Regions from separate parts of the Lysinibacillus sp. BNK-21 genome, predicted to be linked through region 2. Evidence: predicted binding sites of a transcription regulator. Region 2 holds the regulator's gene; the other holds the start of a gene.

Region 1 (15,691 bases), 1.2 Mb from region 2:
ATTTGCGCTGTAAACCCCATTTTTTCATTGGCAAATCTTCACATTGGTAGCCTATAATAAAGATAATGGAGGGATTACATGGAGGAATTAATCACCCAGCTGAAAGAAATGGGTTTTACAGAATATGAAGCGAAGGCCTATACGGCACTTGTTCAGCAAAGTCATGTCAGTGCTTATCAGGTAAGTAAAAATTCTGGCATACCACGTGCAAGAGTGTATGATATTTTAAATATCCTTGTAGAAAAGGGCATCGTGTTAAAAGAAGAGACCGCAGAACAAACGACCTATTCGGCAATGCCTGTGTCTGTGTTCTTACAGCAAATGCAACAGCGCTGGGAGTCGAATTTTACGTCTATAAGCGGGAAATTAGAGAAATTAGAGGAAAAAGTACAGGAAGCTGAGCCTAAAGTGGTCATGCTGAAGGGCAAGGAATCCATTATCAACTATTGTCAGTCACTTCTAAAGAAGGCGAAGAAAAAAGTGATGCTGTCGATGTGGGAAGATATGTATGATGCCTTACGTGAAGATTTGCAAGAGGTGGCGCTGCATGTTCCTGTTCATGGCATTACGTTGTATGTAGGAGAGCATCTCGCCTCAATTGACCAGCATAGAGCCACACATTATACAAAAAAAGCGTCTACACCGCATTGGTTTATCTTATCGATAGATGGTCAGGAAATGATTTATGGTCATTCTCCATCTACCCAAGAGACGGCCTTTATCACCAATGATCCAGTTCATATTTATTTGTTAGAGGATTATATATGGCATGATGTGCTCATCAATCGGTTAGTAAAACGTGATGATCAGGAGTTAGAAGACTGGATTGCTAAGGAGCGTAAAGCTTTTTTCTTAGAATAGTCGTATAAGGAAGGGGAGTTACTTGAAAAAATTCGTGTTGCTAGGTTTAATAAGCCTACTAATGCTAGGAGCCTGTAATGCTACACCACCTACCGATCCACCAACGATTCATGAGCTAACGGTTGTCCCAGATAATGTTCAAAAAAATATCGTTTCTAATGACAGAATACAACTATTGCATGAAAAGGATGCTCCATATTACCTTGTTTATTATTCAAAAGGGAATGTATTGGCAAGTATTACAGCTGAGGGAAATAGGCTTATTATCCAGTTAGAAGAAGGCAGCGAGCAAAGGAAAGAGGCACAACCCTATGTTTTTAAAATCACCGTCAAGAATCCTGAGCTGGATACCATTGATTTGCGAATAAACGGTCAGAGTACGCCAATTGATCGTATGACCATTATGTGATAAAAGAAACCGAAATCCCTTTAGATGAGATTTCGGTTTCTTTACGTGATGCCTAATAAAAGACTTTGTCTACGTTATATTTAGAGCGGAAAGTATTAATCGCATATGTTTCGTAAATTTCACGTTCCATTGGATCTTCTACTTCATAGACTTCAATTTTGAACACTTCATCACGATGGTTTTTCATCGGAGATACATTATCCTCGAAATGTTTTTTAATACGTTGACGAATTTTACGTGCTTTCCCAACAAACAATAGCTCATTCTTGTCATTATAGAATAAGAAAATGCCGCCTTTATCACGTGTGATTTTATGGAAGTCAATAAAACCAAAGTAAGGTGTGATCGGCACATCACCTGGTTTTAAATCTTGTTCACGTTGACGGATTACTAGATCTGGTTTTGGAAATTCAATTTTAATCAAACTATTCACGTTCCTCTCTCTTACTAAAAGTATATGGTAACATAATTACGGCATGTTTACCATAAATTTTAAATGTAGAAACCCCACAGATAGCAAGCTTAGTGTACATCAAATGACCAAGAAACATGCGCGTGAATCACAAAATATTCTATGAATTATTGATATTCTAACAAGTTCATGTTACAATTCAAGATAATTAAATAATCTTATCAAGAGAAGCTGAGGGATTTGGCCCGATGACGCTTCAGCAACCTCTAACAATCGTTAGAAAGGTGCTAATTCCAGCAAAGGATTTTTTCCTTTGAGAGATAAGAGTGGACGTGAAAAAAATCCTTCTCATTCTATCTCGTATGGAATGAGGAGGATTTTTTAATTTCGTTGCATCCTACGCAAGCAAGATTTGCTAAAAGAGAGTGATTATAGAGAGGGGAAAGCAAGATGCCAATTAATATTCCGAAAAATTTACCAGCTGGAGAACATTTACGTGAGGAAAAAATCTTCGTCATGGAAGAAGATCGTGCGAAAACACAGCAAATCCGTCCATTAAATATATTAATATTAAATTTAATGCCTGAAAAAGAAAAAACAGAGCTCCAATTATTACGTTTATTGGGGAATACACCATTACAAGTCAATATTACCTTTTTGAATACAGCCACACACGAGTCTAAAAATGTGAGTAAATCCCATTTGCAGCTTTTCTACACAACGTTCAATCAGATTCGACACCGACGCTATGATGGTATGATTATAACTGGTGCGCCAGTAGAAAAAATGGCTTTTGAAGAGGTCAACTATTGGCAGGAAATTTCAGAAATTATGGATTGGTCTAAAAAGAATGTGACATCCGTGCTACATATATGTTGGGGGGCACAGGCTGCATTGTATCATCATTATGGCATTGGGAAGGTTGAGCTTTCTGCTAAATGCTCAGGCGTCTATTCCCATGTGATTACAGATTTAACTGTAGATTTGGTACGTGGCTTTAGTGATTTATTTACTGCACCTCATTCACGCTATACATCTGTTTCGATTGACGAGGTTCGCAATCATCCAGATCTACGATTATTATCCTATTCAGAGGATGCTGGGGTATTTATTGTACAATCAAAAGATAATAAAAATATTATGATTACGGGGCATCTAGAGTATGATGCGACAACGCTAGCCGATGAATACAGTCGCGATGTGGCGAAGGGCATAGATATCGCCGTTCCTGTAAACTACTTCCCGAATGACGATCCGACACAAGTGCCGATGAATACATGGCGTGCCCATACGCATCTATTATTCTCTAACTGGTTGAACTACTATGTTTACCAAGAAACACCATATGAATGGGATTTTGTAGATGAAATCGAATATCATATTTAATTAATAAAAAGTCTAATTTCTTTTCTAGCTTAGAAGAAATTAGACTTTTTGATTGTCATTTTCTGTTTCCTGCTGAGGTGTTTCGTTATTTTGAGCCTTGGATTTACGATTGCGAATAACTACCACAATCAGCAAAAGTATGGGTAATAAAATGGTGAAAATAAAGGAAAAGATTGGCCAAATTTCATTATTATAATTAGTAGAATGCACAATATCTGGATGAACAATTTGAGAAAGTCCAATAACAATTATCCCCATCGGTATAATGAGTGGACGATGATCCTTGATCTTCAAAATTTGTGCAAGGCCAACAACGGTCGTATAGAAATACATAAATGTACGAATATAAATAGACGAAATCCACATAAATGCCATAATGATTTCTATACGCTGCAAAAAATTCCCTATAGATATTCTTTGTGCTAAGGCATAGCTAGGAAATGTCCTTGATGCAGTGTTTTCAGGACCTAATACAAGAATCGATAGGACAATCAACGTAACTAAGACGATTCCGCCAAAAATTGCCCCAATATATAGCCCTTTCTGTGCAGACGGCTGTACATTGACGCCAGTAGGATAGAGCATCAATAATACAATTAATGGAAAGGAAAAGATACTCATAAAGCGTGCAATACTATAAAACATAGATGCTTTGGTCGCTTCTAGTAGAGGCTGAATATTCTCAAATGTAATTTGAGGGGTAATACTAATGACGAAAAAAATAAAAATAAAGATAAACAATGGGAAGAGGATTTCTGCCGAACGGGCAAAGGTCTCAATTCCTAAATAAGCGGCATACATAATAATGATACTGAACAGTAGGGCAAATGCTAATGTCGGTGTCTCTGGCATTACTTCCGTTTTCATGAAAATACCGATAAAATAGAGTAATTCTCCAGCCGAAAGAAAGGTCATAATCAGGAAACAAATTGCTGTGATTTTCCCAAAAAAACGCCCAAGAATTTTTTCATTGGCCTCGATAAAGTTTAGAGATGGTGTTTGATTGGCCAGTGTTAAAAATAATTTTAGTACCAGTAAACTAAGGAGAACACCAATGCTTGCCGCTATCCAAGCATCTTGCTTAGCGGCACCAGTAATACTCGAAGGGATAATTAAAATCGCTGTACCGATAGAATAGAGGAAGGTAACGATTGTAAACTGTCTTGAACTAATTATCTCTTTTTCCATCAAGCTACCCTCCGTTTCTCAGTCCATCTTTCTATTTTGTGAATGACACAATGTAATCCCTAATTGGTGTGAAGATAAAGGTAATCAAATCTAATGGGCTAGGAATATGGATTTTCAGGGCAATCCCCATATTTAAAGCCGTTCCAATAAGAAGCAAAAAGGAGAATACAATCATGGCTTTTCTATCCTGTTGCTTTTTTAGCTTTGGAATAAAAATAAGCGCAATGATTATCGCGATGATCAAGATAGCTACGGCTAGTACCATTGCATTTATTCCTCCTTTGGCTTGTTTAATAATGAATTTTGCATCGTACCTGAACCTTGGGTAGTTACCTTTACATGAACTACCACTGCTAAATCTGGAAAAATGGAAGTCCAATCATCCTTTATTTTTTTCCACTGCTTAGGATCTGCCCGATGTAGGGCATCCCCAAATCCAAAAACATCTACTTCATATTGCTGTTGAATTTTCTCTACTGTTTTTTCTATGCGTTCATCAATTCCCTGGGCTGTTTTTTTGTTAACGTAATCAATCGATTTATTTTTGGTAAGATCGATATCACATTCGACCTCTCCAACATTCTGCTCTACATTAATATGAACATCGATTTTCGGTTTCCCGTTTTTAAATGACCCTTTCACCTTTGTAGTGGATTGGGTAATTTCAGTAGACAAGGTCCCTTTATTAGGACAGGCAATGATTTCTATCGTACTTTGAATTTTGTCATTAAGAAAACTAACACTTTTGCTTTCACTTTCAGTCAGTAGCCCTATATATTTATCTCCTTTAAAGACCGCTAAACCTGTATAACGTAATAGCACAGGTGTTTTAACACGTTGCACATTTGTTTGATCTACCCCTAATTTCTTATCGCCATGAACTTCAATAGCAGAAATTAACGCCCCTTTATGCTTATTGCTTAATGTATTGACTAATTCATCAATATTAACAGCTATTGTGGAGCCCCAAGCCTTTTCAGAGACATCAAGGGAATTTAACATTTTATTAGCAGGAACTTTTTCGATGGGTGTTAGTACATTTAATACTTCCTTCGCTGTTGCTTCGTGAGACATAATGACGTCGAAATCCTTACGAAATTCATGGTCCCTTACAATTAAATCAAGTGCATCACTAATGCCTTCTTTTGCGAGATCTTCCCCTAATACAACCACTTGAAGGTGTGCAAAATAAGGTTTTCGTGCTGCAATAGTCGTCATTTTGCGAATGGCCTCAAAGATGGTCTCGCCTCTCGAATGATAGCTAACGACAGGAGAGCGTTGAGTGGAAGCTTGGCGCATTGAAATTTCACTAGGATCAACAATTTGAACCGTAATTTCATATTCCTCATCTATTTTGTCAATGCCTAGTGCTACCACAATGGCTAATTCATTTAATTCTCGCTTACTCCAGCAACCACTTAACAGTAAAGTGAGGATACATAGTAAGCAAATCCAGTTTAATTTTGCCATATTCTATTCCTCATTTATCCAGTTGTTATTTCCTGCTTTTTACATTGATATAGTTATGTCCTCTAACAATATTTTTTTGATTGACTAAACGAGGTCGTGTAAGTAACTTTCTACGCGGGAACAGCAGAAACGCATCCTTCTGATCCTGTAATACCAACGGTGCGAATGGACTTAAATAAGGTACACCAAATGAACGAATGCTACATAGATGAAGAATAATTAGCATAATGCCAAACATTACACCGAATAAACCAAACATAGCAGCTAAAATCATTAATGGGAAACGTAGTACACGAATCGTATTCGATAAACCATAGGCAGGGAATAGAAAGCTACAAATCGCTGTTAAGGCTACAATAATTACCATTACAGCGGAAACGACGCCTGCATCAACTGCTGCCTGACCAATAACTAAAGTACCTACGATGGATACCGCAGGACCGATTGTTCGAGGCATACGAAGTCCAGCTTCCCTTAAGACCTCAAAGGCAACCTCCATAATAAGCGCTTCTACTACTGCAGGAAAGGGTACGCCTTCCCTTTGTGAAGCAATGCTAATTAACATGGGTGTCGGTAGCATTTCCTGATGAAAGGTAGTAATCGCCACATACAAGGATGGTGCTACTAATGCTAGACTGATACCAAAGAAACGCAAGATACGTACAAGTGAGCTAATCATCCAATGCTGATAATAATCTTCTGCTGATTGTAAAAAGGATGTAAATAGCGCTGGAACGACTAAGACGAAAGGTGTGCCATCAACTAGAATCGCCACTTTGCCATCTAATAATTCACCTGCGATGACATCAGGTCGTTCAGAGTTGTAGACGGTTGGAAACATAGAGTTTTTTGAGTCTTGTATAAAATCCTCAATATAGCCACTTTCTAGAATGCCATCAATATTAATACGATCTAATCGAGCCAATACCTCTGCGACGATTTTGTCACTGGCGATGCCATTTATATACATCACTACTACATCTGTTTGTGTCACATCTCCGATAACGCGTGATTTTATCCAGAGATTCGGACTTTTTATTTTGCGACGAATGAGCGCTGTATTCGTTCGCAAGGTTTCCGTAAAGGATTCCCTCGGTCCGCGAATTACGGATTCCGTCGATGGCTCTGTGACAGCTCGATCCTTGGCACTTCTAGTACTTGTCACAATCCCTTCGGCAAAGCCATCTAATAAAATAACCGTTTCACCATTGAGAATGGCATTGTAGAGTGTTGTGAAATGCTCAATATTCGTCACATCGCCTACCGTTAAATAGGAATTCCGAACATATTGATTAATGGTTGTTATTTCAATATCTTGTTCTTCTTCAATATTTGCCATCAGTTTATCGATAACAGAATCAGAAATAGTCGTTTTATCCGATAAGCCATCAATGGAAATAATGGCGAGGCTATGAGGATCAGTTTCTCCAATCGCAATTTCACGTATGATAATATCATTACTATGCCCTAGTGACTGTTGAATGATTTTTATATTTTTAGATAGGGAAGTATACAATAAATCGTTCGTTGTATGGGATGGGGAGGTCTCGTGATTGTTAGACATGGACATGTGTTTTCCTCCTCAAATGGTCGTTCATTATCTTTAGAATGGACAATTTTTTTGAGAGATAAACGAAAGCGATATGAAAAATCTAGCTATTTGTGGCAATATCACATTCCTTGCAACTTTTGTGTGTCTTGTTTTGTAATAAATAAAAAAACAGTCTGTCCTTTCATGTATGGAAAGGACAAACTGCTTTATGTACGATAGTCGTATTGTAATTCATCATTACTTGTATCAACATCAACATGTAAATTGTGATCGTTAAAGAACCAAAGATCTTTCTCATCAATGTAATAGATAACACCATCAATTTCTGTTTGCACACCTATGGCAATAGGTTCCTCACGTGTCATGCCTAATGAAAAGCCTTCGTGAAACGGACTTGAGCCACCATAACGTGCATAAAAACGAATTGTATCACCAGGTTCAACTTCCATTTCATGTTTGAACCATTGTAGGGCTTCATCTGTCAATGCAATATTCATTTCAAATGCTCCTCTCTTCCTACAGCCATTTTACCTTTGGTTCGGTGCCGTTTTTAATACGAGCAATATTGGCACGGTGACGATAAATAATAAAGGTAAATAAAAAGGCTACCAAGATGCCTAATGCAAAGTCACCTGTAATAAAATAATAAACGATTGCATAGATAAGCGCTACTAAAGCGGCTATCATTGATGTTAAGCTGACGATTTTTGTGATTTTTAATGTCACAATAAAGGTAATAAATAGTAGGACAAAGAGTGGCCAAGAATAGCCTAATAATACACCAGCTGACGTTGCCACAGCTTTCCCACCACGGAAGTTGGCAAAGATCGGGAACATATGACCGATAACAGCGACAAGACCCAGTAATAAAGAGTGGAGTGTAGTATCAGAGAAAACAGGAAGTGTCACGAGTAAGACAGCGGCAGTTCCTTTTAAGACATCCATCACCGTAACAATAATACCAGCCTTTTTCCCTAATGTTCTAAAAGTATTGGTCGCACCAAGATTACCGCTCCCGTGTTCACGAATATCGGTATTATAAAAAATTTTGCCTATCCATAATCCAGAAGGTATAGAGCCGATTAGATAAGCACATAAAATAATAAGTCCATTGATCATAGTTGGACTCCTTTCATTCATAGTCCATCACTTGGTACTAATAGTTTGTAACAAGTATTTTACACTTTTTCTTGCTAATCTACAATGTTATGAAGGAGATTTCATCCGAAGTCTTGAATCAATACAAAAGAGAATCTATTAGTGAGGACTAGGCTTTTAGACATAAATTTGTAGGAAGCACTAAAACCTTTATAAAAATATAGGCAAAATGGCAATTTTGTCAATCGCTCATTCCTTTGGTAGAATAGAAGTCTAACTTTATCCTGTTTAATCGCAAGGCACGAGTTAGTGTGCTTTTATTTGCAAGCATCACAACTTTATTTTGCAACTAAGTAGGCTTCAATGCGTCAAATGATGATGGAAGCTAGAAGCAGTCTGTCTTGCTCAAATACCAATTTTAAGCAACTGTTGAAGATGTTTACTATTAATAAAAAAGATCAAAACTGTGAGCAAATTTTAAAATTTTATTGGACCTGTCGCTAGCTATTGACAGGAAATGCTATTATTATTAGGATGAGAACATAAATAGAACATGCGTTTGTTTTTTGGAGGGGAATTTTTTTGACGAATAAACAGTCACCTAGCGTCTATAATGATGACGCTATACAAGTATTAGAAGGATTAGAAGCGGTACGCAAACGACCTGGCATGTATATCGGTTCTACGGATGGCCGTGGACTTCATCACCTTGTGTATGAAATCGTAGATAATGCGGTGGATGAAGCACTGGCTGGCTTTGGATCTCATATTATTGTCACAATTCATAAAGATCAAAGTATGAGTGTGCGCGACTTTGGACGTGGGATGCCAACCGGTATGCATAAAATGGGCAAACCGACACCAGAAATTATTTTTACAGTGCTACACGCTGGTGGTAAATTTGGTCAAGGTGGCTATAAAACAAGTGGAGGTTTACATGGTGTTGGTTCTTCCGTTGTGAATGCGCTCTCAACATTTTTAGAGGTGACAATCCATCGCGATGGTAAAAAGTATCGTCAACGCTTTGAGCATGGTGGACAGCCTGTCACAACACTTGAAAATATTGGGCAGACCAAGCAGACAGGAACGCTTGTTCATTTCCTACCAGATGAAACGATCTTCTCTGTCACAAAATTCAATTATGATACGTTAGCAGAACGATTACGTGAATCAGCCTTTTTATTAAAGGGCTTAAAAATTGAATTAATTGATGAGCGCGAGGAAGGCAAGAGCGATGTGTTCTTTTATGAGAATGGCATCGAGGCTTTCGTTGCGTATTTGAATGAGGAAAAAGATGTCCTTCATCCAGTAAAATATGTAGAAGGCGTACAGGATGAAATCGAAGTAGAGTTCGCTTTCCAGTATAACGATGGTTATTCAGAAACGATTTTATCATTCGTTAATAATGTCCGTACACGTGATGGTGGTACACATGAAACGGGTGCAAAGGCAGCATTGACACGTGTCTTTAATGAATATGCAAGAAAAATTGGCCTGTTAAAGGACAAGGATAAAAACCTTGAGGGGACAGATATTCGTGAGGGCTTAGCAGCGATCGTGTCTGTTCGTATCCCAGAGCATTTACTGCAATTTGAAGGACAAACAAAGGGCAAGCTTGGGACAAGTGAGGCTCGTTCTGCAGTAGATAGTGTAGTGTCTGAGCAAATTTTGTATGTGCTAGAGGAAAATGCAGAGTTATCAGCTTCTCTTGTTCGTAAAGCGATTCGAGCGCAGCAAGTGCGTGAAGCAGCTCGTAAAGCGCGTGAGGATGCACGAAATGGCAAGAAAAACAAAAAGGGTAGTACGATTTTATCTGGAAAATTAACACCAGCTCAGTCACGTAATGCGGCAAAAAATGAGCTGTATTTAGTCGAGGGTGATTCTGCGGGTGGCTCTGCTAAACAAGGTCGTGACCGTACATTCCAAGCGATTCTGCCATTGCGCGGGAAGGTAATCAATACAGAGAAAGCCAAGCTACAGGATATTATGAAAAACGAAGAAATTTCAACGATTATCCATGCGATTGGGGCAGGTGTTGGTACGGATTTTGCGGTGGAGGATTCTGCCTACAATAAAGTAGTCATCATGACCGATGCGGATACGGATGGGGCACATATTCAAGTCTTGCTATTAACATTCTTCTATCGTTATATGCGTCCGCTCATTGAGTCTGGGAAGGTCTATATCGCACTACCGCCGCTTTATAAAGTCTCTAGAGGTACAGGGAAAAAAGAAGTCATTGAATATGCTTGGACAGAAAGTGATTTACAAAAGGCCATCAAGAAGGTTGGAAAGGGTTACATATTACAGCGTTATAAAGGTCTTGGTGAGATGAATGCAGACCAACTGTGGGACACAACGATGAACCCTGAAACACGGACATTGATTCGTGTCACAATCGAGGATGGTGCACGAGCGGAGAGACGTGTCACGACGTTAATGGGTGATAAGGTGGAACCACGTCGTAAATGGATCGAAGCCAATGTAGACTTCGGTATGGAGGATGATTCTAACATTTTAGAGAATGAATTCATCCAACAAGAGGAGGACCAAGCATGAGTAGTACAGAAAAGTTTCAAGATTTACCGTTAGAAGAAGTAATGGGTGACCGTTTTGGTCGCTATAGTAAATATATTATTCAAGACCGCGCGTTGCCTGATGCACGTGACGGTCTTAAACCAGTACAGCGCCGTATTTTATATGCGATGTTTACGGAAGGCAACACACATGATAAGCCGTTCCGTAAATCCGCAAAAACAGTGGGTAATGTAATTGGTAACTATCATCCGCACGGCGATAGCTCTGTGTATGAAGCGATGGTACGGATGAGTCAGGACTGGAAGGCACGTCATATGCTTATTGAGATGCACGGGAACAATGGCTCGGTAGATGGCGATCCTCCAGCTGCAATGCGTTATACAGAGGCGAGACTATCAGCTATTGCCGCTGAAATGCTACGAGATATTGGCAAGAAAACGGTCGAATTTGTGCCAAACTTTGATGATCAGGATATGGAGCCAACTGTATTACCAGCACGTTTTCCTAACCTTTTAGTCAATGGCTCTACAGGAATTTCCGCTGGTTATGCGACAGATATTCCGCCACATGCCTTAGATGAAGTACTGGATGCTGTGTTGATGCGCTTAGACAAGCCTAATGTTACTGTAGATGAATTGATGACGGTGATTAAAGGACCTGATTTCCCAACGGGTGGAATCATTCAAGGTGTTGATGGCATTAAAAAGGCGTATGAAACAGGTCGTGGTAAAATCATCGTCCGTGCACAAGCAGTTGTTGAACCAATTAAGGGTGGTAAAGAGCAAATTGTTATCACTGAGTTACCATATGATGTAAATAAAGCGAATCTTGTGAAAAAAATTGATGAGCAACGTGTAGATAAACGACTAGAAGGCATTGCAGAAATTCGTGATGAATCAGACCGTACAGGCTTACGTGTCGTAATTGAGCTGAAAAAGGATGTACCAGGACAAGGAATTTTACAGTACTTGTTTAAAACAACTGATTTACAGGTAGCTTATAATTTTAATATGATTGCCATTCATAACCGTCGTCCAACGATGATGACATTGCCATTATTGCTAGATGCGTATATTGCCCATCAAAAAGAAGTGGTAACAAACCGTTCCATTTATGATTTACAAAAGGCAAAGGATCGTTCTCATATTGTAGATGGATTAATTAAAGCTCTTTCCATTTTAGATGAAGTCATTGCGACGATCCGTTCTTCTAATGATAAGAAGGATGCGAAGCTTAATTTACAAGCAAAGTTTGATTTTACAGAGGTACAAGCAGAGGCCATTGTAAGCCTGCAATTATATCGTTTAACGAATACGGATATTACAGAGCTACGTCAGGAACAGGACGAGTTAAATAAGCTAATTGCGAAGCTAGAGGGGATTCTACAAAGTGAAGCAAAGCTAGTGCGTGTTATTAAACAAGAGTTACTAGATATTAAGAAACGCTTTACAGAACCTCGTCGCTCGAAGATTGAGCAAGAAATTGAAGAAATCAAAATTACATTGGATGTCCTTGTGCCAAGTGAAGAGGTTGTCGTAACAGTAACGAAGGATGGTTATATTAAACGTACATCCACACGTTCTCATGCCGCTTCAAACGGGCAAGATTTTGCCATGAAGGATTCAGATTATTTATTGTATGAAGCAAATTTAAATACTCAGCACCATCTACTGCTTTTCACAAATCGAGGCAATTATATTTATCAGCCTGTTCATGAGCTGCCTGATATACGCTGGAAGGATCTCGGCCAGCATATTTCAAGTATTGTACCAACAGGGGAAGATGAATCGATTATTGCGGTTTATGGTTTCGAAACATTTGACCAGCCAAATACGTATGTCTTCACAGCCACAAAAGATGGCCAAATTAAGCGCTCACCACTCGCAGACTATGCGGTAACGCGTTATTCAAAGCCAATTAAAACGATGAATGTCAAGGCTGGTGATGCGATGATCTATGCATCATTTGTGACTGATGACGTGGAGCTGATGCTCACAACAGATACAGCCTATGCGATTCGTTTCCCAATGGAGGAACTACCTGTAACAGGTGTGAAAACAGGTGGTGTGAAAGGGATCACACTAAAAGATGGAGAAGCCTTAGTTGGCGTCAATGTATTACAGCCAGATGTTACCCACTATGTAGTGATTGTGACACAGCGTGGGGCCGTGAAGAAAATGAATGTCGCTGAAGTTGAAGTAGCAAGTCGTGCAAAACGTGGACTAAAAGTATTAACAGAGTTAAAAGCAAACCCTCACCGAATTGTGGCAGTTGTTCAAGCAACAGACGAGGAGCAGGTTGTGATTGAAACTGAAAAAGGTGTTCAAGAGATGATTGACGTACAAGCATTGTCTCGTGCGGATCGCCATTCCAATGGTTCATTTAAAGTGGATATTGCAACAGATGGAGCAATTTCTCATGTTGTAACAGCCAAAAAAGAACAGAAACCAAGCTAATAGCATGCCCAGCCTCTTAGGAGCGCTGGGCTTTAAGCTCTATTCAAAAATAGCACCTTGTCATTTAAGTGAAACTATGGGTATAATAATCATCGAAAAGTTCATAGCGAAAGAATGTAGGGGGGCTAGTAATTGCTAGCTGAGATTGTGTCCGGTAGACGCTGACCCTTTGAACCTGATTTGGCTCGTACCAGCGTAGGGAACATCTATTCAAAAAGCAAAGTTTTGAAGATTGATTGCAATACGTCTGGGAGGAATCCTAGGCGTTTTTTTATGTTTTCAAGCAACAGCTTGCCAACATTGTATACGCTTTCTTCTGGTGACAACATTCATTCATGAACACTTTCATATTACAAACTGGGAGGCTTTCGCATGAAAAAATGGTTTTTTATTTTATTGGCAGCACTATTGACATTAGTAGGCTGTAGTGACAAGGATGACAAGCAGGCTGCAGACAAGCTGAAAAAGGTGTCTGTGGTACTGGATTGGACGCCGAATACAAATCATACAGGACTATATGTTGCCAAAAAACTCGGTTATTTTGAGGAACAGGGTTTAGATGTTGATATTATTATGCCTGGTGAGGCGGGCGCAGATCAGCTTGTTGCTTCTGGAAAGGCGGATTTTGGCGTGAGCTATCAGGAAGGCATAACACAGGCACGAGTACAGGATGTGCCGCTGGTCTCCATCGCAGCAATTATACAGCATAATACATCTGGCTTTGCTTCTATTGCTTCGAAGGGCATTACATCGCCAAAGGATTTTGAAGGTAAAACCTATGGTGGTTGGGGCGCGCCATTAGAGCAAGCCGTTTTACAATCACTCATGCAAAAAGAAAAGGCAGATATTAATAAGCTAGATATCGTCAATGCAGGCGATTTAGATTTCTTCACAATGATGGAAAAAGATATTGATTTTGCTTGGATTTATTATGCATGGACAGGAATTGAAGCTGAGCTGCGTGGGGAAAAGATCAATATGCTATATCTTACAGATTATAGTGATCAATTAGATTATTATACGCCAGTTTTAGCTACAAATGAAAAAATGATACAGGACAATCCTGATGTTGTTAAAGCCTTTGTGGCAGCTGCATCGAAGGGCTATGAATACGCAATTGAAAACCCAAGTGAAGCGGCTGATATTTTAATCGAAGCAGCTCCTGATTTAGATAAAGCGTTGGTGCAAAAAAGTCAGGAATGGCTGGCCGATAAATACCAGGACGATGCCAAGCAATGGGGAGAGCAAAAGCTTTCGGTGTGGGAAAATTACGCGAAATGGATGTCTAGCAATCAAGTATTAGAGGGCGAATTTGATGCGAAAAAAGCCTTTACTAATGATTTCTTACCTAAAAAGGAGGCCAAATAAGATGGCAAATTCATTAATCAGTGTACAAATCATTCCGAAGACAGAGAAATATGAAGATGTTATACCATATGTCGATGCAGCAATTGCGGTGATCGATGCTTCTGGGGTGAAATATGAGGTACATCCATTGGAAACAACGATGGAGGGTGAGCTTTCAACATTGCTCCAAATCATTGAAAAAATGAATGAGAAGATGATCGAACTTGGTGCCATTAATGTCATTACACAAGTGAAAATTTTATATCAGCCAACGGGTATTACGATGGATACATTAACGGAGAAATATCAGTAATGAAACGTGCATTACAGAAGGGAAGGACGATAATTTTTATCGCCTTCCTCTTGTTCATATGGGAACTAATCGTGCGGTTTGCTGAAGTTCCTCATTGGTTAGTACCCGCACCAAGTAGTATTTTGTCGGAAGCCATCCAGTCGTATCAAACCTTTCTACCACATGCATTCGCTACGGTACAATTAGCTCTACTAGGATTGGCCATTGGCATCGCTTGTGGGCTAACGGTGGCAATAGTGTTGCATCGATTTACATTTATTCGAGAACTGTTTTATCCAATTCTTATTATGTCGCAGAATGTTCCTATTCTAGTCTTGGCACCGCTCCTTATTATTTGGTTTGGCTTTGGCTTATTACCGAAGCTTATCATTATCTGTCTTGTGTGCTTTTTACCGATTGTCATTGCAGCGATGGATGGATTTAGACAAACAGCTCCAGAATTAAAGCATTATTTTGCCATGGTTGGTGCTACAAGGGCACAAACCTTTTGGAAGCTGGAATGGCCTTATGCCTATCCTGCTATTTTTTCAGGCATTAAAATTGCGGCTACATATAGTGTGATGGGGGCTGTGATTGCGGAGTGGCTTGGTGCAAAAAAGGGTATTGGTGTTTACATGACCCTAGCCCAATCCTCCTTCCGTACGGATCGCGTATTTGTGGC
Region 2 (15,691 bases):
AAAAAAATTGAAGACTAAGTAATGATAGTGCTAAATTTATGTATTTAATTAAATTGACATCTTGGTGAACTATTAAAATTGGACTATTCTTCAATAATCACAATTTGATATTTTGGGTTCGAATAATTTACATCCTAATATCATACAACGGGATTACATACTTGAAAAAATTTAGATAAAAATTACTATCTAGGATATTATAACAAATTACAGAGTTGTTTCTATAGAATTATAAAACACTTTGTGATTCTATAGAACTACCTTTTGAATTATTTTTGAATTTTTGTATAAAAATCAAAAGTAAAATCGGAATAAAGTTGCATTTTGGTAGTGTCAGAATACCATAGTTGTAGTATCATTTGTATATAAATAGAAAAACCACTAAGTTAAATAAAGGATGATGTGGATGAAAACATACATAAAAATAATTAGCTTGTTTTTGGTAATTGTTCTAATTGTGGGATTTTTTGTTCCATCATTTGTGCTAAAAGACACGGTTTTTGCTAAAGAGGGTCCTGAATCTTCGACCATTGGGGGTATTGAGATCCATGATGTGAAAACAGCAGATTTAGCAACTACGCTACAAAATGCAATTTCTGAATGGCAAGGTGCCGACATGGAAATTGTTAGTGATGGTATAGCCAAAACCATTGACTCGAAACAATTTGTTTTTGATCCATCAGCAGCTATTGCTCAGTATGAAATGCAGACAAAAAAGCCTTGGTATGCTTTTTGGCAAAAAGAAAAAGTAGTTCATATTCCCATTCCTGTTACCGTCAATGAAGCGATTACGCAGCAAATAGATGAAGCAGGGGTATGGGATACCGATAAAACACTCCAGAAACTAATCTTACAAGCCAGCTATTTGAAGGAGCATAAGGTCGAAGCCGTTATCAATGAAGGTTCCATGCAAACCGGGGAAAGGATTGCCTTTCAGATTGCCGAGCTACCAGCAAATAGTCAAGGAGTAGCAAAAATCATTCCGTTATTAAATGATGTAAATCTAGTTCCAAATCAATCCATCTCGTTGCTTACACTTTTAGGTGAACAGGCCGGGGTTGTCAATGATGCAGGTTTAGATTTTGTGGCATCAATGCTATATAGTGTAATTCTTCAAACGGATTACGAAATTTTAGAAAGACACTCTCAGGAAATAAATCCAAGCTATTTGCAACAGGGAATTGAGGCAGATATCAATGCAGCATTAGCAAAAGACTTACAATTTATTAATCGGTCTGAGCAGCTCGGTAAAATGAAAGCATCTATAGAGGGTAATCAATTAAAGATAGAAGTTTTTGCAGCCGCGAAAGACAAGGACATCACAGTACGTGTTAGTAAGGATAAAATTGTAAAGCCACGCATTATTTATCGCTATTCGAAGGAGTTAAAGGCTGGACAAGAAAGAGTGGAGCAAGAGGGGAAAGAGGGTTCAAGAGTGGAAGTATATCGTTCCATTTTAGAGAACGGAGCAACAGAAGAACAATTCATTAGTAGAGATTATTATGCACCTCAAAATCGAATTGTTACGCGTTCTTCGCAGGAGCCTGTGATTATCACAACGCCTACTCAGAACGTAGGGGCGGGTGCATCAGATCCTGATTTAGAAGTGGATTTAGATGGTAATGGTTTGCCTGATGTGAAACCTTCAAAATCAGAGGAAACAAAGCAAGAAGATGGACCAGAAATTGTCTATGGCTACTATGATAAGGGTGGTAATTTTGTACAAACAAGTCCATAACGATTGGAGGTATGTTTATGGCAATGAAGCCAGGGCGTAAACGTTTAGGGGATTTACTGGTGGAATCAGGTGTTATCACAGCTGACCAGCTTGAGTACGCATTAACTACTAAGATGAAAAATGAGAAGCTTGGAGATTTCCTTATCAAAGAAAATTTCTTAACAGAGCAGCAGCTTATTGAAGTCTTAGAATTCCAGCTTGGTATCCCTCATATCAGCCTGAATCAGTTTTCAATTAGTCCCGAATTATTACAGCTAATTCCAGCGGAGCTGGCAAAGCGGACAAATATTATGCCGATTCGCAAAGAAAAAAATAAATTGTTTATTGCAATGGAAGACCCAATGGATTATTTCGCCATTGAGGAAGTTCGTATGACGACAGGCTGTCAAATCGAGACAAGTATTGCGGCAAAAGATGATTTATATCGGACGATAACAAAATACTATGATTTACAGGAATCAATGGATGCGGCAATGTTGGATTTGGCTGCCACAAGTACGGAAACACAAGAGGAAATAGAGAATGAGGATTCACCTATTGTTCGTTTAGTGAATCAAATTATTGCGAATGGTGTCGCACAGCGCGCTAGTGATATCCATTTTGATCCGCAAGAAACAGAGCTTCGTGTCCGCTATCGGGTAGATGGTGTGCTACGTACTGAGCGATCCTTACCAAAGCACATGCAAAACGTCGTATTGGCGCGTATTAAAATTATGGGGAATTTAAATATTACAGAAAATCGTATTCCGCAGGATGGACGTATTAAAACCAATGTTAATTTTAGACCTGTCGATATCCGTTTAGCTACACTACCAACAGTTTATGGTGAAAAGGTAGTTATGCGTATTTTAGATTTAACTAATTCAGCTAATGATATTGATAAATTAGGCTTTAGTGCAAGTAATGAAGCACTTTTCAGGAAAATGATAGCCCATCCAAACGGTATGATGCTGATTACTGGACCAACAGGCTCAGGTAAGTCCTCTACGTTATATGCGGCCCTTTCCCATTTAAATGAAGAAGGCGTCAACATAATTACGGTTGAGGACCCAGTAGAATATCAGTTAGATGGTATCAATCAGATTCAAGTAAAAGAGGAAGTCGGCTTAACATTTGCTGTAGGGTTACGCTCAATTTTACGACAGGACCCCGACATTGTAATGGTAGGGGAAATTCGTGATCTTGAAACAGCTCAAATTGCTATCCGTGCTTCACTAACAGGCCATTTAGTATTAAGTACACTGCATACTAACAGTGCCATCGAGTCTATCTCACGGCTCCATGACATGGGGATCGAGCCATTTTTATTATCCTCTTCCCTTGTAGGAATCATGGCGCAACGTCTGGTACGAAAAGTTTGTCGTGATTGTGCTGAACCATATATATTCACTTCTCGTGAACTAGAAATACTTGAGGAGAATGGGGTGGAAGGCAAAACACATGGTAAAAAAGGGCGTGGATGTCCTGCCTGCAATCAAACAGGCTACAGAGGACGTATGGCGATTCATGAAATCCTCCCAGTTGATCGCCAAATAAAGGATATGATTTTAAATCGTGTTGGTGATCGCGTCCTCCGTGATTATATGAAAGAAAAAGGCTACCATACCCTATTAGTGGATGGATTACAAAAGGTTGTAGCAGGCCAAACAACCACTTCAGAAATATTACGTGTTGCAACTGCAGACTAGGGGTGAAAAAAATGACAGCATATTCAATCGTTGAATTATTAACACGTGCATTTGAAGAAAAAGCATCTGATCTTCATTTAACAAAAGGTATTCCACCAGTATATCGTATCCATGGGCAACTAGAGCATTATGGCACAATCCCACTTGAAACAGAGGATTTGAAGGCAATGGTAAAGGTCATTCTTCCTGTCCATAAACAACAGGAATTTGAGGATAAGGGAGAAACGGACTTTAACTTTTCATTGCCTGGGAAATGTCGATTCCGTGTCAATGCATACCATCAGCGAAATGAAGTGACGATTGCAGCTCGTTTAATTGAGGCTAAAATTCCTTCTATTGAAGCACTCAATATGCCACAGGTGTTATATAAGCTTGCGGAAAAACCACAAGGCTTAATTTTAGTAACTGGCCCAACAGGCTCAGGGAAATCAACTACCTTGGCAGCAATGATAGATCACATCAATGAAACAAGATCTAAACATATTATTACGTTAGAGGATCCAATTGAATATTTGCATACACATAAGAAGTCTGTCATCAATCAACGTGAGATTGGTGTCGATACAATGAGCTTTGCCAATGGTTTACGTGCATCATTACGTCAAGACCCAGATATTATTTTAGTTGGGGAGATGCGAGATTATGAAACCATTTCAACGGCTATTACGGCTGCTGAAACAGGGCATTTAGTTATGGCTACACTGCATACAAGTAGTGCACCAACGACGATCGACCGTATTATCGATGTATTTCCACCGCATCAGCAGAGTCAAATTCGTGTGCAGCTTGCGAATGTACTACAAGGTATTGTTTCTCAGCGTTTATTTGTACGTAAGGATGTAAAAGGGCGTATTGCTGCGACAGAAATTTTAGTACAGGCACCTGCTATTTCAAATTTAATTCGTAACGAAAAAATTCACCAAATTCCAAGTGTGATGCAAACAAGTAAAGCATTGGGTATGCACACATTGGAGTATTCCATGCAACACCTAATTACCACAGGTAAGATTTCACTAGAGGATGCAAGACCATATATGAACGCTGGTGATTATAGTTGACGATATTTCGTTATAGTGGTCGGACCAAAACAGGAGCGCCTAAAAAGGGCATTATCGAGGCACCGAATAAAAAGGTAGCCATGGAAAAGCTTCGAGCACAAGGAATTAATGCACGAGAACTTCAGGAGTCAAATAGCATTTTACATAAAGATATTGCTTTTGGAACAAAAGTAAAGCACCAGGAATTTGTTATTTATTGTCGACAATATGCGACATTAATTCGTGCTGGCGTTCCCGTTGTTGAAGCGACCCATATTTTGGGTGAGCAAACACGGAGTAAACCACTAAAGCGAGCATTGATGCAGGTTGAAGAGGATATTCGAAATGGTATGGCATTTTCAGATGCAGCAGGCAAACACCCAAAAGTGTTCCCATTGCTATTTGTCAATATGATGCGTGCTGGTGAGGCTACAGGGAACGTCGACGATACATTAGATCGTCTTGCAAGCACACTAGAGAAGCAATACAACATTAAGAAAAAAATTCAATCTGCTATGACCTATCCAGCGATTTTATCGCTTCTAACACTAGTGGTTGGTATGTTTTTAATGGTGTTCATTGTGCCAACCTTTATGGATGCATTTAAAGAAATGAATTTGGAAATGCCGTTAATAACGGTCATTGTAGTGGGTATTAGTGATTGGCTCATTCAGTTTTGGTACCTTGTGATTTTAGGGCTATTGGTATTAGTAGTGGGCCTTCACTATTTCTATAAAAATAATAAAGAGTTTCATTATGCCGTCAATGTATTTTTACTGCGTATGCCAATCTTTGGACAGCTTTTGCAAAAGGATATTATCGCGAGAATGACAAGAACCTTGTCAACACTCTTTAGCAGCTCCGTACCAATCTTACAAGCCTTAACAATTGTCGAAAAGGTTGGTGGTAATCCGGTAATGGGGAAAGTAGTACTGGAAGCGCGCGATAATTTAGAAAAGGGTGGCACATTATCAGAGCCACTTGAAAAAAGCTGGCTATTTCCACCGCTTGTAACACAAATGACATCAATTGGCGAGAAAACAGGGTCCTTGGATTACATGCTCGAAAAGATCGCTGATTTTTATGAAGAGGAAGTAAACCGTGCTGTCGATACCATGAAGTCACTCATTGAGCCTTTAATGATTGTGGTACTGGCTCTAGTTGTTGGAGTCATCGTTGCGGCTATATTCTTACCAATGTTCCAACTATATGAAAATATGTAATGTTTACAATATTTATATGGATGCCCTTTTGTTCCGCTTAATGGGAAATATCTACTTAGATTTGCTAACAAAAGGAAGCGGCAAGTAGGTATCTTCATGGTTAAGTATTAAAGGAGAGACTGGACATGGAAATTAGGGTAAAGAACGAAAAGGGCTTGACATTAGTCGAGTTATTGGCAGTCATTGTTATTCTAGCTATCGTTGCTGCCATTGCAATTCCAGCTATAAGTAATGTCATTGATAATTCACGTTATAAGGCATTAAAAGCAGATGCCATTAATGTTATTCATGCTGCGCAGTTTTATTTTATGGAGCATCCAACCGCTAATCAATGGCAAATAGTCGAAGTGGAAAAATTAGTATCCGACGGTTATTTAGACAGTGCTGGCAAAATATTAGAGGCAGATAAAGAGGGTCAGAGTGCCAATGTCCAATTTATCGAGGGCACCTATTACTTCAATGCGCATGCGATTTATTACAGCAATGGAAAATATATTAATTTTGATAATGCCACCTTACAGCATATTGCAGACGATATTCGTAAGGGCAGCAAGGGAACTGGTGGCAAATGTATAGGGCGAGATTGTGCAGCTTCGCCATAATGTTCAGAAGCGCGTGTACACACACTTCATATAAAACTATTAAGGAGGATTTCATTATGTTAAAAAAATGGAAAAATAAAAAACTATTGAAAAATGAGAAAGGTTTAACATTAGTTGAACTATTAGCTGTAATTGTTATCCTAGCAATTATCGCAGCAATCGCTGTACCTGCAATTGGTAATATTATTAATAAGTCGAAGGACCGTGCAATTTTAGCGGAAGCATCAAATATTCTCTCAGGGGCAAAGATTGCTTATATTGATGGGGCTTGTGTGGATAATTCATGTAGTAATACTGAGTTACAACCTTTTGTGGATGGCATAGTGCTACAGTCTGGTGATAAAGTAGACTATAATGACACGGCTAAAGAATGGACAATCACCTATTCAAGATTTGATGACTTAAAATTAGACGGATCTAAAACAAATCTTTCTGGAAAATCTATAACTGAAAATAATTTAAATAAGAATTTGACAAAAGCGGGCGTTCCAACGACACCTTAATCAGTCCTCCCAACCCATTCAGAAGCGCAGGAAAATTTGCGTTTCTGGCTGGGAAATGGATGACTAATTGAAAAAATCATTTATACTGAGTAGGATAAGGAGGTCTTTTCACATGTTTAAGAGAAAAAGAAAGTCGCATGTTTCGATTGAACTGAAGGATTATGTGCTACGTGCGATTGTGGCGAAAGGACCAGAGCCTAATCAGTGGCAGGGCTATGAATACCCTTTAGCAGCTGGAATCGTTGAAAATGGAACTATTATCGATGAGGTAGCTCTTTTTGAGGTAATTAAAGAGCAAGTAATGAAATGGACAGGGAAAAAACAGGCTGTTCGTATGTTTGTCCCTGATACGACGGTTCTATTAAAAAACTTTGAGCACCCTAAAGATGTAAAGCCTCAGGAATTAAGAGGATATGCTGAAATGGAATTGGGACATTCTATTCATTTACCATTTCAAGACCCTTTAATTGATGTGTATGATGCAGATGCCGAGGACGGCAAGGCTATCTTATTTGCTGCACCTTCTGAAGAGATTACGAAACTGGTTGGGATGCTGTTAGATGTTTCATTAGAACCCGAAGCTGCCGATATTCGTGCGCTTTGTAATATACGTTTATTAGAGCACATGTCCTTATTAATGCCTAATAAAACATATTTAATTGCAGAATGGTCGATTAATGAACTCTCCATCAGTATTTTTTCCAATGGCCAAGTGGAGTTTTTGCGCTATCAAACTATTGAAGTAGATATGACGCAATGGCAGGGGAAGAAAGAGAATGAGTCTAGCTATCAATTTATCTATAATGGCGAATCAGAGAATTATCAAATGGTCGTAATGGATCAGGTTTTGGAGATTGATCGGATGATGAATTTCTTTAAGTTTTCTTTACATAAAGGTGAAAAAACAGTGGATGAAATTATCATGCTTGGCGATAACCCACTATTGAAATCAATTGGGAACTTACTAGCTTCTAATTTAGAACCACCACTAAGGGTTGTCGATGGGAAAAAAATTGAGAAATCGTTTCCGCGCTTTAAGCGAGAATTTTCAACGTTGCTTGGCTTAGCTTTGAAGGAGGTTCGTTAATGGTTCCAGATATAAACCTCTTACCACAACTTGAAAAAAGAACAACCTCTCCCAAGCTTTTTTATAGCTTGGTGATTGTCATTGTGGGACTTATTGTAGCTTATTTACTTTTTTTATTTTTTACATCCAATAGTGAATTGTCACGATTGACTGCAGAGGAACAGGCATTAACAACACAGCTTGATCAATTGCAGCAAGAGCTAGACGCACGACAAAATGTCGATCAGGGTTCGTTGGAAAAGTCAGTAACTTTTATTCAAAGCGTTTCTTATCCTGTAACACCGTTAATTGATGAAACAAAAACTTTATTACCAACTCATTCCTATTTACGTAGCTATGTTTTCGGAGAGAACTCGGTGAATATTGAAGTGGATTTTGAAACGATGACAGATATATCGAAATATGTGGAGCGACTTTTAATGAGTAGCTATTTTACAGATGCTCAAATTAACACTGTCTCAAACTTTGAAATAGAGCTAGGTGAACAAAGGGTGTTAACACCCCAACAAAAATTTAAAGAAGTACCGCGATATTCAGTGTCCATTACAGCGACAATCGATTTTATGTATTTAGCTGGAGGACGACGCTCATGAATAAATTAACGAGTAGTAAAAATTCGTCTATGATCTTGTTACTGGCGCTGATAGCTGCTATTTTATTTGCGCTGTATTATTATTTGCTTTCACCAAAATTGGATGAAGTGAATGAAAAAGAGAGTAATGTATTGCAGGTGCAGCAAGAATTAGCTAGTGTCAAAGAACAACTAGCACAATTAGACAAAGAGCAGGGACAGCCTACTATCAATATATTAGCCTTAAGACAAAAGCTACCTGTAACAAGAGCCGTTGAAAAGATTATTCTTGATTTAGCTGAGATTGAAGAGGTGACAGGAACTCGTGTACTGTCTTTAACTGTTCAAGGTGAGGACGGCACTGTGACACCTTCAGATGAATCGAATGATCTTAATATGTTGGAGCAGGCTGAAGCAGAGGTCAATGGTGATCAGGAGAACAAGGAGACTACTACACCGATTGCATCTCTTTCGAAGGACTCTTTACCAACTAATTTAAAGCTTGTTACTTTTATATTAGAGGTGGGTGCGCTTGATTTTAATTCTCTTGAAAGCTTTTTACAGGAGGTTGAACAATTAGAGCGTATCATGAAAACCGATAAGATTGAATTTAAATTGCCTGGAGAGCAGGCACAGCTTGAGAAAGATGCAGATCTTACGTTAAAGGCAACAGTGCAAGTGACGACGTTCTATTACGAAGAACAACAATAACTTTATTGATAGGCGCACCATACTTCATTTGTATGGGCGCCTATTGGTTTAGGAGGACATAAAATTGGAAATGGCTTATACGATCTTTATTTTTTTATTTGGACTTGTCTTTGGCTCTTTTTATAATGTAGTTGGCTTACGTGTACCACAGAAGGAGTCGATTGTACATCCTCCTTCACATTGTCCAAAATGTCAGAGACGACTGACGGCGCTTGATTTAGTACCAGTTTTGTCTTATGTATTTTTAGGAGGAAAATGTCGGGGTTGTGGCAATAAAATTTCTTGGGTTTACCCAGTCATAGAATTAATGACAGGTGTATTATTTGCCTTTGCTTATGGGCAGTTAGGCTGGGGCATAGAATTGATAGTAGCACTCTTTTTTATCTCTTTATTAATTATTATCGTTGTATCAGATTTAGCATATATGCTAATTCCAGATAAGGTGTTAGTATTCTTTTTACCTTTGCTAGCTATTGGACGAGTGCTGTCACCATTAACACCGTGGTGGGACTCTCTTGTGGGTGCTGTGGTTGGTTTTGGCATATTATATATCATTGCTGTGCTATCAAACGGTGGCATGGGTGGAGGCGATATTAAATTATTCTTTTTAATTGGTCTCGTTCTGGGTACGATTGATACACTGTTAACGCTATTTTTAGCTGCAGTTATTGGTATGATTGTCGGGATTACCATGTTATCGAAAAACAAACAGGGGAGAAAAACACCCATTCCGTTTGGGCCATCTATTGCATTGGCCGCAGTTATTGTTTATTTCTATGGCGATGTATTAATTAATTGGTATCTAGGCTTTTGGTAATTGTGCAATTTTCAAGAATTTGGAGGGAAGCAAGTGAAACCGATTATTGGTATTACAGCCTTTGTTGAGGATGATTTATCCTCTCGATTAAATGCTGCTTACAGTAAAAGCATCATTGAAGCAGGTGGAATTCCACTGATTATTCCAATTGGAGTAGAAGAAGAGGCAGCCCAGATTTTAGCCCTTACAGACGGTTTATTATTATCTGGTGGTCATGATGTGCACCCATTTCTATTCGGGGCTGAGCCTTCATTAAAGCTTGGAAAAATTCATCCAGCGCGAGATACGATTGAGTTAGCATTGATTGAAGCCGCATTCCAACGTAAGATGCCTATTTTCGGGATCTGTCGAGGAATTCAAATACTAAATGTTGCATTAGGTGGTACCTTATATCAGGATATTGATAGTGATCACTTTAGTACCAAGTTACTCCAACATATGCAGCAATCAGGTCGAGCTGTAGCTACCCATTCTGTACAGGTTATTGCTGACAATCTATTAGCGACTATCGTTGAACAAGAGAAAATAGCAGTGAATTCATTTCATCATCAAGCGGTGAATGTTTTAGCAGAAAAATTAAAAGTAGCGGCAAAATCTAACGACGGTATTATCGAAGCGGTAGTTCATGAGGAGATGCCATTTTGCTTAGCTGTTCAGTGGCATCCTGAGGAACTAGCCATAGCAGGAGATGAGAGTGCTCAAAAGCTATTTTCAGCCTTTATTGAAGCGAGCATAAAATTTAAGAAGGAAGCTTAGAAGAGGCATTGTACAAAGAATCCAATCGTATGTGGATTCTTTTTTTGCGTAAAAAAGAGGATACATGCTCTTAGAAGGAACATAATCCTCAAAATCTGCTTTAATCGTTAATGTACACGTCTATAAAGACCTACAACTTGTCCTAAAATAGAAACTTGATCGACAATAATTGGTTCCATAGAAGAATTTTCAGGCTGTAAACGGAAATGGTTTTTCTCTTTAAAGAAACGTTTTACAGTTGCTTCATCCTCAGCTGTCATAGCTACAACAATATCCCCATTATTAGCTGTTGCCTTTTGTTTTACAATGACTAAATCTCCATCTAAAATCCCAGCTTCAATCATTGATTCCCCCATGATTTCTAGCATGAACAATTGATCTTCACTTGTGCCATACGTATCGGGTAATGGGAAGTATTCTTCAATATTTTCAATTGCTGTAATTGGAGAACCAGCTGTAACCTTCCCGACAAGTGGGACATGGATCACCTGTTGTTTTTGAATGGATTCTTCAGGCTCTAAAATTTCAATTGCACGTGGCTTTGTTGGATCTCGACGAATAAAGCCTTTTTGTTCTAATCGAGCTAAATGTCCATGAACAGTTGAACTGGAAGCAAGTCCAACTGCTTCACCAATTTCACGTACTGATGGCGGATATCCTTTAGCTCGTACCTCTTCCTTAATGAAAGCTAAAATGTCCTCTTGTCTTTTCGAAACTTTTTTCATGAGTGCTCACCTCTTTTTTCTAAAATCATTCTTCTTATTTGATAGTATAACAGAATGCGAACATGTATGCAAACATAGGTTCGAAAAGTGTTTGACAAAAACGTTTGTTCGCTTTATTATAGGAACATACATTCCGAACAAACATTCTTAAAAAGGGGTAATGATTATGACATGGTTGAAGAAAAACACACATATCTCAATTTTAATAGGAGCTTGTTTATTATTTGCAGCATACCTTTACATTACTGATCCAGGAAAAGTTAGTTACGCAGAAATTCAAATCGAACATGGGGATAGCTTGTGGTCGTTAGCCGAGCAATATCGTGGTAAGATGAGTACTGATGATTGGATAAAGCTTGTAAAAACTGAAAATGAACTAGCAGATATTAAAATTGTAGCGGGAAAATCTCTAGTTATTCCTGTAGTGAGTGATCAAGCCAGTCCCATCAATACTATCGAAATTGCGAGAAATGAACAATGATAAATAATCAACTATCGGCTGTTGTCTATTGTCGCGTAAGTACTGAAAAAGAAACACAAAGCTCCTCATTAGAGCGCCAGCAGGAAGAGTTGCTGCGCTATGCTAAAGAGCAAGGCTATGCGGTGAAGGGCGTGTTTAAAGATCAACATAGTGGCTATGATGTAGAACGTGAAGGCTTGCTAGAGATGCTTGATTTTATAAAAGATAAGAACATTAATGCTCTTTTTGTCCAAGATGAAACTCGTTTAGGACGAGGCAATGCAAGGATGGCTGTATTACATTTATTACAAAAGTCAGCAACTGATGTTTTTTCTATGCGTGATGCAGGCCCAGTCCAATTAAATGAAATGGATACGATGCTGCTTGAAATTTTAGCGATTGTAGAGGAATATCAGCGTAGAATCCATAATGCTAAAATTCGACGAGGTATGCGACGTGCTGTAGAAAACGGTTATCGTCCAGAAAATAATTTATCGAATCGAGGTAATCCGCAGGGGCAGGAGCGAAAAGATCTACCTGTAGAGGAAATTGTGAAGCTACGCAAACGTGGATTTACCTTTGAAGAAATTTCTATAACGCTTAGAGGGTTAGGCTTTGAGGTAAGTAAGGCGACAGTACATCGTCGTTTCCAAGAGCACCAAGAAAGATTAGCAGGAAAATAATATTCCTGCTAATTTTTTTTGTAAAAAACTACTGAAGGGAAGAAAAACTTTCGATGATAACATGATTTGGCAGTTGGAAAGGGTACTCTTTATTTATTCGGTCATAAAACATGATGCCATTTAAATGATCGATTTCATGCTGTACAACGATGGCCCCGTAGCCCTGTAACTGTACAATGATTTCATGTCCATCGATGTCGTAAGCTTTGACTTTAATTCTCTCATATCTCGGTACAAAACCAGGGACAGGTCGATTTACAGATAGACAGCCTTCTCCTTCCGGTAGATAAATCATATTAAGGGAATGACTCATTATTTTAGGGTTAATCAGCATCATTTCTTGGTCATCAAAGAGTACAACAAACATTCGTTTATCTACGCCAATTTGATTAGCAGAGAGTCCACTTCCAGGGCGAAGCTTATATTTTTTTGCTAGCGTTTGATTTTGGCTATTTTTCAGATATTGCAGCATGGCTAGGAGGGTATTTCGGTCCTCATTTGTCACTGGTATCGACACTTCTTGAGTTTGTTTTCTTAAAATTGCCGAGTGTTCTTTCACAAAATCCTTCATTGTAATCATATAATCCGGGTGAAATTTAGTCATAGATAAACACCTCATCAATACGGCTATTGAGAACCTTAGCAATCTTAAAAGCTAATTCTAGGGTCGGATCATATTTATCATTTTCAATACTATTAATGGTCTGTCTCACAACTCCACACTCTTTTGCAAGAGCAGCTTGTGTTATGCCTAATTTTTTTCTTAAAATTTTGATGATGTTCTTCAGAAAGATCCCTCCATTTTGTCCAAAGTATTAGACATATATCGTAAGATAAGAATTAAAAAATGTCCAACTAATTGGACATTTGGGTTTTAAATCATCACTTAATACCAATTTTCATCAAAATTTAGCTTTAACGCATGCCCGAAACAAATACCGAAAGGAATAAAACCTCTTCCTCTTGCTGTAATGATATTTCCATCTTGTACCACTAGTTCATCTGAATAGTTATGAAGTTCAAAGCACCCTAACTGCTCCATGCCATCTAAAGGTAGTCCTACTGTATATTTTTTGTTCTTTAAGACCCCTGCTTTTGCTAATAGGTAAGGGGAGCTAGAAATACTTGCAATCATTCCTCCTTTTGCAGATAGAAGACGAATGAAGTCTAGTAAGCTCTCTTCAAGTTGTAATGTAGAAATATCCATACAGCCTGGTAATAGTAGACTATCAATATCGTCAAGCTCTACCTCATTCACGGATAAATCAGCTATACAATTTAAACCAGATTCTCCTCTGATAGGTTTGGTATTCGATCCAAGTGTGATGATGGGTTTACCGCCTTGCATTAATATGGACAAAGCAACACTCAATTCATATTCACTAAATTGTGGGTATAATAACACCGCAGTTTTCTTCATTTCATACACCTCTTACCTTTTGATTGTTCCATTCTTCCTCTAAAATAGCGTAATAGTATTCATCCCACCAAGTCTCTCCATGAGGAATGCATTTTTTGAAAAATCCTTCTTGGCGCATTCCGATTTTTTCCATGACTCGGTAAGAAGCGATATTTTCTGGCTGGCATGTGGCAATAATTCGATGAAGTTTCATTTTATTAAAGCCGTGATCTAATAGGGCCTGAGCAGCTTCAGAAGCATAGCCATGATTATGATAGGCAGGGTTCATAACCCATCCAATTTCATACGTATGGTCGCCAAAGTATTTGTGGAAAACAAGATGACCAATGACTCGCTGTTGTTCACGTAAAACAATGGCGAAATGTTTTGCTTGCTCGTTGCTATTCTCTGTTACGAAATTTTGAACCTGATCTTCATTCAACACACCCTCTGGCATATAGTGCATGACCGTTTTGTCGGACATATAGCTATAAACTGCCTGCCAATCTTGGGCTTCAAATGTTCGAATAAGTAGTCTAGGTGTTGTGATGTTCATGATAGCCCCTCCTATTATCTATCAAATTTTTCCTTTTATTATTAGTTATACACCTCTAACTTCTGGAAGTCATGTAAATAATGGCTAAGAAGTGTTTTTAAGGGTTGGTATAACTGCATTTTAAGGGAAACCATGCTATACTTTGCATACTGAGGTCATTAAGCTAGGTACTGAAAGGTGTGTAACCATGTTATCAAAGGAAAAAATTAACCGAATTAATGAATTATCTGCTAAAGCAAAAAGCGGACAATTAACAGAGGAAGAAGCAAAGGAGCGAACAGCGCTTCGCAAGGAGTATTTAGATACGTTTAGAGCAACTATGCGAGATACAATTGAAAACGTTAAAGTGGTAGATGCAGAAGGAAATGATGTAACTCCTGAGAAGGTAAAACAAGCACAAAAAAATAAATTTCTAAATTAATGTGACACAATTCAATAAAGTATGTATGAAAACGCAAATAGTATAACAAAAGCATTGTTTTCTAAAGCAATGTTGACTAAACTGTAAAAGAACAATATATAGGACGAGAAAGGATGTCACAATATAATGACTCAACACGCGGATCTTTTAGCTATTAATGCTATCCGAACTTTGTCAATCGATGCTATTGAAAAAGCAAATTCTGGTCACCCAGGTTTACCAATGGGAGCAGCGCCAATGGCTTATACGCTTTGGACAAAACAATTACGCCATAATCCAGCAAATCCAAAATGGTTTAACCGTGATCGTTTTGTACTATCAGCAGGTCATGGCTCAATGCTTTTATACAGCTTACTTCACCTTGGAGGCTATGGTTTACCAATGGAAGAAATTCAAAACTTCCGCCAATGGGATTCATTAACACCAGGACATCCTGAATACGGTCATACAGTAGGGGTAGAGGCAACAACTGGTCCTCTTGGACAAGGAATCGCTATGACTGTTGGTATGGCAATGGCTGAGCGCCATTTAGCCGCTACTTACAATAAACCAGGTCATGACATTGTTGACCACTACACATTTGCGTTATGTGGCGATGGGGACTTAATGGAAGGTGTAGCAGCAGAGGCGATTTCATTAGCTGGTCACTTAAAACTTGAAAAATTAATCGTACTTTACGATTCTAATGATATTTCTTTAGATGGTGACTTAGAA

The links. The regulator LexA, encoded in region 2, represses DNA repair genes until DNA is damaged. The targets are predictions, from matches to a motif close to CGAACATATGTTCG.
Region 1: a site for LexA is predicted at 8,925-8,938, ahead of parE (DNA topoisomerase IV subunit B). Genes of this name have one in related genera too.

What each region holds. Positions count from the first base shown of each region.
Region 1 covers NZ_JBLQTS010000001.1:2,024,341-2,040,031, forward strand. Annotated here, with positions in the region: gene ACMGGO_RS10315 (TrmB family transcriptional regulator) at 79-861, shown strand; gene ACMGGO_RS10320 (hypothetical protein) at 884-1,270, shown strand; gene ACMGGO_RS10325 (nucleotide excision repair endonuclease) at 1,323-1,694, opposite strand; SAM riboswitch class I at 1,898-2,009, shown strand; gene metA (homoserine O-acetyltransferase MetA) at 2,133-3,068, shown strand; gene ACMGGO_RS10335 (GerAB/ArcD/ProY family transporter) at 3,108-4,256, opposite strand; gene ACMGGO_RS10340 (hypothetical protein) at 4,288-4,521, opposite strand; gene ACMGGO_RS10345 (Ger(x)C family spore germination protein) at 4,527-5,726, opposite strand; gene ACMGGO_RS10350 (spore germination protein) at 5,752-7,296, opposite strand; gene ACMGGO_RS10355 (HesB/YadR/YfhF family protein) at 7,485-7,775, opposite strand; gene plsY (glycerol-3-phosphate 1-O-acyltransferase PlsY) at 7,795-8,397, opposite strand; gene parE (DNA topoisomerase IV subunit B) at 8,959-10,935, shown strand; gene parC (DNA topoisomerase IV subunit A) at 10,932-13,370, shown strand; TPP riboswitch at 13,479-13,589, shown strand; gene ACMGGO_RS10375 (ABC transporter substrate-binding protein) at 13,743-14,738, shown strand; gene ACMGGO_RS10380 (thiamine-binding protein) at 14,740-15,030, shown strand; gene ACMGGO_RS10385 (ABC transporter permease) at 15,030-15,691, shown strand, end outside.
Region 2 covers NZ_JBLQTS010000001.1:3,245,161-3,260,851, reverse strand. Annotated here, with positions in the region: gene ACMGGO_RS16770 (G5 domain-containing protein) at 407-1,738, shown strand; gene ACMGGO_RS16765 (GspE/PulE family protein) at 1,756-3,426, shown strand; gene ACMGGO_RS16760 (type IV pilus twitching motility protein PilT) at 3,438-4,484, shown strand; gene ACMGGO_RS16755 (type II secretion system F family protein) at 4,481-5,686, shown strand; gene ACMGGO_RS16750 (prepilin-type N-terminal cleavage/methylation domain-containing protein) at 5,812-6,288, shown strand; gene ACMGGO_RS16745 (prepilin-type N-terminal cleavage/methylation domain-containing protein) at 6,345-6,791, shown strand; gene pilM (type IV pilus biogenesis protein PilM) at 6,904-7,878, shown strand; gene ACMGGO_RS16735 (PilN domain-containing protein) at 7,878-8,471, shown strand; gene ACMGGO_RS16730 (hypothetical protein) at 8,468-9,160, shown strand; gene ACMGGO_RS16725 (prepilin peptidase) at 9,225-9,977, shown strand; gene ACMGGO_RS16720 (gamma-glutamyl-gamma-aminobutyrate hydrolase family protein) at 10,011-10,733, shown strand; gene lexA (transcriptional repressor LexA) at 10,841-11,458, opposite strand; gene yneA (cell division suppressor protein YneA) at 11,625-11,939, shown strand; gene ACMGGO_RS16705 (YneB family resolvase-like protein) at 11,936-12,601, shown strand; gene def (peptide deformylase) at 12,630-13,205, opposite strand; gene ACMGGO_RS16695 (helix-turn-helix transcriptional regulator) at 13,198-13,389, opposite strand; gene ACMGGO_RS16690 (DJ-1/PfpI family protein) at 13,488-14,021, opposite strand; gene ACMGGO_RS16685 (GNAT family N-acetyltransferase) at 14,023-14,556, opposite strand; gene ACMGGO_RS16680 (DUF896 domain-containing protein) at 14,744-14,977, shown strand; gene tkt (transketolase) at 15,104-15,691, shown strand, end outside.